DNA from 2 places in the Kribbella polygonati genome. Region 2 is predicted to be linked to the other one. Evidence: riboswitches for the same ligand, from Rfam matches in the RefSeq annotation. Region 2 holds a riboswitch; the other holds the start of a gene.
The links. A riboswitch is a leader RNA that binds a small molecule or an ion and turns the genes downstream of it on or off. The one in region 2 is predicted to bind thiamine pyrophosphate.
Positions count from the first base shown of each region.

Region 1: linked by a shared signal. The riboswitch ahead of ACQHIV_RS29565 (purine-cytosine permease family protein) and the one ahead of thiS (sulfur carrier protein ThiS) in region 2 are both predicted to bind thiamine pyrophosphate.

Region 1 is NZ_CP190129.1:6,234,644-6,239,021, forward strand. Features, by position in the region: gene ACQHIV_RS29560 (flavodoxin family protein) at 303-1,007, shown strand; gene ACQHIV_RS29565 (purine-cytosine permease family protein) at 1,004-2,326, opposite strand; TPP riboswitch at 2,322-2,438, opposite strand; gene ACQHIV_RS29570 (alpha/beta fold hydrolase) at 2,457-3,119, opposite strand; gene ACQHIV_RS29575 (hypothetical protein) at 3,116-3,925, opposite strand; gene ACQHIV_RS29580 (DUF3152 domain-containing protein) at 3,956-4,378, opposite strand, start outside.
Region 2 is NZ_CP190129.1:5,585,466-5,589,843, reverse strand. Features, by position in the region: gene ACQHIV_RS26405 (DUF6807 family protein) at 1-1,855, shown strand, start outside; gene ACQHIV_RS26400 (thiazole synthase) at 1,830-2,603, opposite strand; gene thiS (sulfur carrier protein ThiS) at 2,605-2,808, opposite strand; TPP riboswitch at 2,800-2,909, opposite strand; gene ACQHIV_RS26390 (glycosyl hydrolase) at 2,961-4,378, opposite strand, start outside.

The sequences.
Region 1 (4,378 bases), 650 kb from region 2:
GAGCACCGGGGGGCTCATCACCTTCGCTGTCCGGGTCTGGTGCGAGCCGACCGAGTTGTGCAGTCACTCCTCAGTACGTAGGCACAGTCACGGGTGGGCGGGAGCGGCGCGGAGCACGGCGACGAAGGAGCCGGGCGGAGCACCGCCGGGCTTATCACCTTCTGTTTGTGTGTCCTACCCGACCGCCCGGCCGAGCCAGCGGCGGGCGGCGTACTCGGGGACGCGTTCAGGGCAGATGTTTCTCGCCACGTAATGTCGCACCTTCGGCTCGGCGCGCACACTGGGTGCGGGGAGGAGTCGAGATGACGACGTACGACGATCTGAGCGCACTTTTCATCAACTGCACGCTGAAGCGGTCCCCGGAGCGTAGTAACACCGAGGGATTGGTGGAGGTTAGCCGGCGGATCCTGGAGAAGCAGGGGGTCGGGAGCGAGGTGGTGCGGGCCGTGGACCATGACATCGCTACCGGGGTGTGGCCGGATATGACCGAGCACGGGTGGGCGACCGATGCCTGGCCCGCGATCCAGGCGAAGGTGATGGCGGCTGACATCCTGGTGATCGCGGGGCCGATCTGGCTCGGTGACAACAGTTCGGTGACCAAGCGGGTGATCGAGCGCCTGTACGGCAACTCGTCGATCCTGAACGAGCACGGGCAGTACGCGTACTACGGACGCGTCGGCGGCTGTCTGATCACCGGGAACGAGGACGGGGTGAAGCACTGCGCGATGAACGTGCTCTACTCGCTGCAGCACCTCGGGTACACGATCCCGCCGCAGGCCGACGCCGGGTGGATCGGCGAGGCCGGGCCGGGGCCGTCGTACCTGGACGAGGGGTCCGGGGGCCCGGAGAACGACTTCACGAACCGGAACACCACGTTCATGACCTGGAACTTGTTGCACCTGGCAAGGATGCTGAAGGACGCCGGCGGGCTTCCGGCGCACGGCAACCAGCGGTCCGAGTGGGACGCCGGCTGCCGCTTCGACTTCGAGAACCCCGAGTACCGCTAGCCGACCGGCCGCCGGATCCGGCCGAGCAGGACGGCGGCGAACATCGAAACGACGATCGAGGTGTATGTCGCGCCCAGCCAGCCCGGCACCGGGTGGTGGTTGAAGATGGTCTGCTGGAGGTCGGTCCAGAACGGGGACCAGCCGGCGACCGTGCCGGGGTTCACCAGCTGGTAGGCGATGAAGCCGATCAGCCAGGCGACGGCCGGTTGCCAGCGGAACTTCGCCGTGCTCGACACGTCCCACTTCATCTTGCTGACCAGGAAGAAGTCGGCGATCGCGACCGCGAACAGCGGGATGAAGACCGAGCCGATCAGGTAGAGGAACTGGGTGTAGTTGCCCAGGTCAATGAACATCGCGATGCCGGTGGCAACGACCCCGATGGCGACCGAGATCCAGCGGCGGTCGATGTGGCCGATCAGGTTGTGCAGGGACATGGTCGTCGAGTAGACGTTTGCGTACGCCTCGTCGACCTCGTCCACCAGCAGGACGAAGAGCGCGATCGCGCCGGCGGGCAGCGTGACGAGGGCGGTGATCACGTTGTCGGTGTTCGTCTGCAGAGTCGCCACCGCGAACACGCCGAGCGCGTAGTAGATGACCGCGGCCAGACCGTACCCGAGTGCGGAACTGCTGAACGCCGCCTTGTTCGTACGCGAGTGCCGCGTGTAGTCGGCGGCCAGTGGGGCGAACGACACCACACCGGCGGCTGCCAGGTCCACCGCGGGCCAGAAGCCGTACACGTTGTCCTGCGGCAGGGCGTGCACCGGCCTGGTGAGCACCTGGACGAAGAGGTACGCCGACGCGATCAGCACCAGCCACACCATGAACTTCCGCAGCAGCTTCACGCTGCCGAGCGGACGTACGGCCATCGAGGTGGCGACCAACCCGGCCAGCAGGACGAACAGCCAACGCCATTTCGGCCCGGTCACCGCGACCGCGGCCTGCGAGATCACGATGATCTCCATCGTCGCCCAGCCGATGTTCTGCGCGATGTTCAGTACGGTCGGCGCCATCGACCCGCGCCGCCCGAAGATGCCCCGGAGCGCCGCCATCGCGGGCGCGCCCGTGTGCGAGCCGAACACGGCCGAGCCGCCGAGCACCAAGGCGCCGAGCCCGCAACCGACGACGATCGCGAGCAGGCCCTGGGCCAGTGACCCGGTGTACGCCGCGACCAGCGCGCCGGTGACCGGTCCGAACAGCGAGATCCCGAGGTTCGCCCAGAGCGTGAACTGCGGGAAGAACCCGAGCGTGCGCGGCGCGTCCGTGGTGAGGACCAGCGGCGCCTCGACGGTACCGGCAGAACGAACAGTCGTATCGGTCATGAGTGACCCCACTCCCTACGCCGGCATTACCCGGTCAGGTTCAGGCGGTCGGCGACCCAGCTGTCGCCCTCTCAGCCCGCGCATCTCGGTGCGAGCTCCCGCATAGGTTTGTGCGGAAAAGCTTAACTCGTCAGCTGGTCGAGGGAAGAGCGGCCGCTCGTTCTATGAGCGCGGCCAGCTCCGGGCCGTTCGTCACGACCGGCATGTGGGCGCCGGTGTCCAGCGTGCGGGCCTCGCCGTGGCTGAGCTCGGCGAGCCGTTCGACCCACTCCGCGGTCGACAGCAGGTCGTGCCGGCCGCGGACGATCAGTACGGGCGCCTTGACCCGGGAGATGACCTCCGCCAGGTCGTGGTGGCGGGCCGCCTCACCGGCCCTCGCGATGGACGGCAGCGTCGTACGGGCGTACTGCGGGGTCACGGTACGGATCAGCTTCGGTGAGTCGGGTACGGCGGAGCCGAGCCAGCGGACGGCTCGGTCGACCCAGCTGGACATCCGGGCGTCGCCGGCCGGGGCGATCAGCACCACGGCGTGCGTCAGCTCCGGGTAGCGGACCGCGGTCTCGACGACGATCTGGCAGCTGGCGGAGTGGCCGACCAGGACCGCCCGCTCGCGGATCTTGTCCGCCAGCACGACCGCCAGCGCCCGCGGGTGCAGGTCCTCCCGCGAGCCCGCCGGTTCGCCGTACCCGGGAAGCGTAACCACGTGGTACGGCGTGGTGAGGTGTTCGACTGTCCGCGCGTACGACTCGGGGCCGAGGCCCAGACCGGGGACGAGGACGACCGGTGCGCTCACTCCCAGGGAGCCTTGGCCGGCGGCGCCTTGACGACCGGGTTCGGCAGGTCGGGGCGCAGCTCGCGGTACCCGAGGAAGAACCCGACGGCGAGGAGCAGCAGCCCGAAGCCACCCCAGCCGTACGCCGCGGGCAGCCGGTGGACCGCGCCGTCGTTGCCGCCGAGGCCGGTGGACAGCACGATGATCAGCCACACCAGGATCGGGATCGCGGACACCGCGACGGCCAGCAGGCCGACCAGCTCGGGCGGCTTCGGGTTGGTGCCGGCCTTCCGGCGGGCGAGCAGGTCGCGGACCCACATCACCAGCCCGGCGACGCCGACGACCACGAGCAGCAGCTGGCCGATCGCGTCCAGTACGTCGGTCCGGAGCGGGTGGTTGAGCGGTGAGCCGGGCGCCTGGGAGATCTCCCGGAGCGCGACGCGCTGGACAGTCAGGACGAGCAGGCCGTAGATCGCGGCGATGAACGCCGCCAGCCCGAGGACGCGGGAGACGCGGGGATCACGAGCGTCGGCCCGGCCGTACGTCGGGAGCTCGTTCGGCTGCGGGTTCGACGGCTGGCCGTACGGCGCGCCGGGGCGGTAGGCCGGGGGCTGCACGTACGCCGGATTCGTCGGCTGCTGCGGTTGCTGGTCGCCGTACGGCTGAGGTTGTGCGTACGGGAACTGCTCCTGCGGCGGCTGGTGCCCAGGGCCGTAAGAACCGTCGCCGTACGGCGTGGGTGGAGCGTAGTGGTGCTCCTCAGCGGGCGGCTGCTGCTTGCCGGGCTCGTTCTCCCGGCCGTACGTCGGGAAGTCCTGTGACGACATCGGCTGCTCCTCCCGTCCATACCCAGTCTCTCAGGTCGCCTTGACTGTCGGCCAGGCGTTCGGCAGGCAGCCCGCGAGGCCCTTGGTCTGCTGCATCATCACCGGCGCGGGGGTCTTCGGAGTGGTGCAGGTCGAGTGCCCATGGCCGAGCGCGTGCCCGACCTCGTGGTTCACCAGGTAGCTGCGGTACAGCTCGACGTTGCCGTTGTACGCGGGGATCGCGTAGATCCAGCGCTTCGCGTTCAGTACGACGCGGTCCTCGACCCGGCAGGACACCTCGCCGCCGGTGTCGAGCGGCAGGCAGAGCTTGTCGGTCAGCGCCGGCGTGGCCAGGATGATCCGCAGGTCGGCGTCCGGCTTGTCGGTACGCTCGAAGCTCACCGGGTGCAAGGCCTGCCAGCCGCGCGGATCCGTCAGCGTCTTGTGGATCTTCGCCGCGACCTCGGCGCCGTT
Region 2 (4,378 bases):
GAAGGACACCATCACGATCACCGACGTCGCACGCGTGGCCGAGGTGTCGCGGGCGACCGTGTCCCGGGTGATGAACGGCCGGCTCAGTGTCGCACCCGAGATCGTCGCCCGGGTCCGGGCCGCCGCGGAGCAGCTGAACTACCGCCCGAGCGACCTGGCCCGGAGCCTGTCGCTGGGCCGGACGAACATGGTCGCGCTGGTCGTCCCGGATCTCGGCAACCCGCTGTTCCAGCAGATCCTCCGCGGCATCACGAACGCCTCGGCCGCGGCCGGGTACAAGGTGCTGGTCGCCGAGACCGACGAGGATCCGGAGGCCGAGGCGGCGATCGCGATCGAGGCCCGGCGGCGCTGCGACGCGCTGATCATGGTCTCGCCGCGGATGGACCAGCAGCGGCTGGTCGAGCTGCTGCCGCAGGTGCAACCGGTCATCCTCGTCAACCGCCAGGGACCGGCGGAGGTCTCGTCGGTCGTGGTCGACTACGGCCGCGCCGTCCGGATCGTCGTGGATCACCTCGTCGGCCTCGGGCACCGCCGGCTCGCGTTCCTGTCCGGCCCGCCCGCGTCCGCCTCGAACCAGTTGCGCCTGCGGGCACTCGAGGTCGCCGAGCGGGAGATCCCGGGGCTGGACCTGGTCCGGCTGGAGTGCGGCTGGTCGATCGAGGACGGGTACGCCGCGGTCGAACGAGTACTCGAGTCGCTGGCGACGGCGGTGGTCGCGTTCAACGATCTGGTCGCGTTCGGGCTGCTGGCGCGGCTCAACGAGGTCGGGGTCGCCGTACCGGCTGATCTGTCCGTGACCGGGATGGACGACATCGGGCTGGCGCGGTTCGCCGTACCGTCGCTGACGACCGTACGGGTCCCGCAGAAGGACCTGGGGGAGCTGGCGTGGCAGCGGTTGCTCGCCTCGATCGGCGGGTCGGCGGACGCGGCGGACGGCGTACCGGAGTTGCGGCTGGCGGTGCGGCTGGCGGTGCGGGCGAGTACCGGCCCGGTGCCGCGGGAGCCGCGGCCGGCGGCGTCGGACGACCGGATCGGGTGGCAGCAGCAGGGCGACATCTTCGAGCTGGGGAGTTCCGCGGGGCTGCTCGCGCGGTACGAGTTCGGCCGGCGGATGCCGCAGGTGCACGCGCCGCGCCCGTACCTGCATCCCGTCCGGACGCTCGGCGGGCATCCGTTGACCGAGGTCAGCCCGGTCGACCACCGGCACCACTACGGCGTCTCGCTCGCGGTCGCGCAGGTGAACGGTACGTCGCACTGGGGCGCGCGCACGTACGTCCGCGGCCAGGGGCCGACCCTGCTGCGGAACCACGGCCAGCAACGCAGCCGTGGCGTCACGGTCAACGATCGCGAACTGATCGACGACATCACCTGGTACGACGAACAGGGCCGTCCGCAGTTGGTGGAACGCCGGAGCCTCACGGGCGACCTGGCCTTCGGCGGCTGGCGTCTCGACTGGCGGAGCGTGCTCACCGCCCGGTACGGCTCGGTCCGGATCGACAGCCCGGCGACGACCGGCCGCGACGGGGCGGCGTACGGCGGGATCTTCTGGCGGCTGCCGTTCTCGGAAACTGTTGTCCTCAGCTCCGACGGCGAAGGGCTGGAGGCGGCGTTCGGATCGACGAGTCCGTGGATCGCCTTCGTACAGGGCGAGGTGAGTCTGTTGCTGGTCCAGCCCGAGCAGGTACGGCGGTGGTTCCTGCGGGTCGCGCAGTACGTCGGCGTCTGCCCGGCGCTGGCGTGGGACGAACCGTTGGTGCTCCAACCGAACCAGGAGCTGACGTTGTCGTTGACCGCCGTACTCCTGGATCGGTCGCTGGACGCGGCGGACGCTAAAAGGCTGGCAGGCCAGTTGTAGGGGACGACGCCAGCCCGGATTGCCAGCGGCGCGGGACGCGTCCGGCCAGGCGGGCGTTCCGGCCGGCGGAGACGGCGTCGCGCATCGCGGCGGCCATCAGCGCGGGCTTCTCGGCGCGGGTCACCGGGGTCGCCAGCATCACCGCGTCGCAGCCGAGCTCCATCGCCAGCGCGGCGTCGCTCGCCGTACCGATGCCGGCGTCGACCACCACCGGGACGTTCGCGGCCTCGGCGATCAGCGCGATGTTGTGCGGGTTCCGGATGCCGAGCGCCGAACCGATGGGTGCGGCCAACGGCATCACCGCCGCGCAGCCCGCCTGCTCGAGCCGGCGGGCCAGGATCGGGTCGTCGTTGGTGTAGGGCAGGACCGTGAAACCGTCCGCCACCAAGGCGTCGACGGCATCCAGCAACTCGATCGGTTCCGGCAGCAGCAGATGGTCGTCGGCGACGACCTCGACCTTGATCAGGTCGGTCTCCAGCGCCTCGCGGGCCAGTTTCGCGGTCAGGACGGCCTCGGCGGCGGTGTGGCAGCCGGCCGTGTTCGGCAGTACGTCGATGCCGTGCTTCTTCAGTACGTCGAGCACCGAGCCCTCGTGGCCGGTGCCGAGGCGGCGCATCGCGACCGTGGTGAGTTGGGTGCCAGAGGCAACCAACGCCTCCTCCAGCACCTCCAGGTTGGCGGCACCGCCGGTACCCATGATCAGCCGGGACGCGTACGTCCGCCCGCCGAGCTCGAGGGGATCGTCCATCTCAGCCTCCCTGCGTCGCGCTGACGATCTCGACCCGGTCACCCGGGCGGACCGTGGTCTGCGCCCACTCGGCCTTGGTCAGCACGTTCTGATTCACCGCGACCGCGATCCCGGTGCTCCGGTCGGAGTACTCCGCGACCAGCTCGGCCACCGACTTCCCGGCCGGCCCGTCGACCGCCGTACCGTTCACCCAGACGGATTCCATCCCGCTCCTCCCTACGCCGGAATTACCCGATTCAGGTTCAGCGGTCGGTGACGGCAGCCACCCTCTCAGCCCACTCCCTGCGAGCTCCCGCGGACATCTCGACTGTAGCTCACCCTCCCGATCGTTTCCGGATCGGGAGGGTGGCGTGGACGCTACGGGGTTGTCACCGCGGTGACGGTTGAGCCGGAGATGTACGTCGGCCAGGTGCCGACGGTGACGGTTACCTGACCGTTCGCGTTCGGGGTCAGGGTGTACGGGAGGCCGTACAGGCTGGTGACCTGGACCGGGCCGGTCGCGTTGACGGTCACGGTGGTGTTCGCGCCGGAGGCCGCCCAGATCGCGCGGAACGGCGTACCGTCTCCTGCCGCGTACACCTGGTCGATCAGGCCGTTGCCCGGGTACTCCTTGCCGAGGAACGTCGCCCCGCGGAGCTGTCGAGCGGCCGTGGCGTAGGCGACGTACGACGGTTTCGGCGTGTAGGCGCCGAGCGCGTCGGCCTCGTTGTGCACCAACCCGAAGTTGTTCTCCTGGTCGGCCGGGTTGATGCCGTCGTTCTTGAAGTCGTACGTGTAGAACCGGTCGACGTCGTGCCCGGGGACGTTGAGCATCGCGCGGGCGACGTACATCGCCTGCGTCGGTTCGCTGACCGGCGCGGCGCTGCCGGCACCGGTGTACCAGCCGGCCTCGGTGATCCAGATCGGTTTGTCGACACCGCCGTTGTACTGCCGGATCGTCGCCCGCACCTGGTCGAGGAAGGAGCCGAGGCTCTCGGGGGCGTTCAGGTAGTTGTACGGGTGCACCGACACCACGTCGAGGTACTTCAGCCCGCCGAGCTGGCAGAACTGCTGGAACCACGCCTGCTGTGTCACATCGGTGTCCCCGCCGCCGACGATCGTCAGGCCCGGGTGGTTCGCCTTCAGCTTCGGATAAGTTGCCTTGAGCAACGCGAGGTAGCTGTCCGGCGTGTAGTTGGACGGTCCGGCGGCGTTCACGTCCCACTCGTTCCAGATCGCCATGTTCTTCACCTGCGGGTACTGGCTCGCGAGCGCGTCCGCGTAGTTCGCGAACCCGGCTCGGCCCGCGTCGGTGAACGGCGCGTCGAAGAGGTCGCCCGCGACATCGTCGTACTTGGCGTTGCCGTAGTCCGCGATCAGCAGCGGGTCGATACCGCTGGACTGGAAGGCCTGCTGGTACGACGTGAACTTCGCCGGGAACGTGTAGCTGCCGACGGTCGTCTCGATGTCCGCCCATTTCGCCTCGTCGCGCGCGGTCCGCGCCCCGGACTGTGCGAGCAGCGGCATCACGTCCTGGTTCCAGGTCGCTCCGAAGTGGGTGCCGGCGCCCTGGTACGTCGGGGCCGTGGTCGCGGCGACCGCGTCGACGTTGACCGCTGCCGACGTACCGCTGTTGAGGATCGCGCTCTCGTCCAGCGTCAGCATGATCGCCTTCGCCGGGCCGTGCCAGATGCCGTCGTCGGCGCCGCCGAAGTGCAGGTACCCGGTGCCGTGGTCGAACTGGGTGACGCTGAGGTGCTGCCACGCGGACCCGGACACCGCGAGGCGCTGCTGGT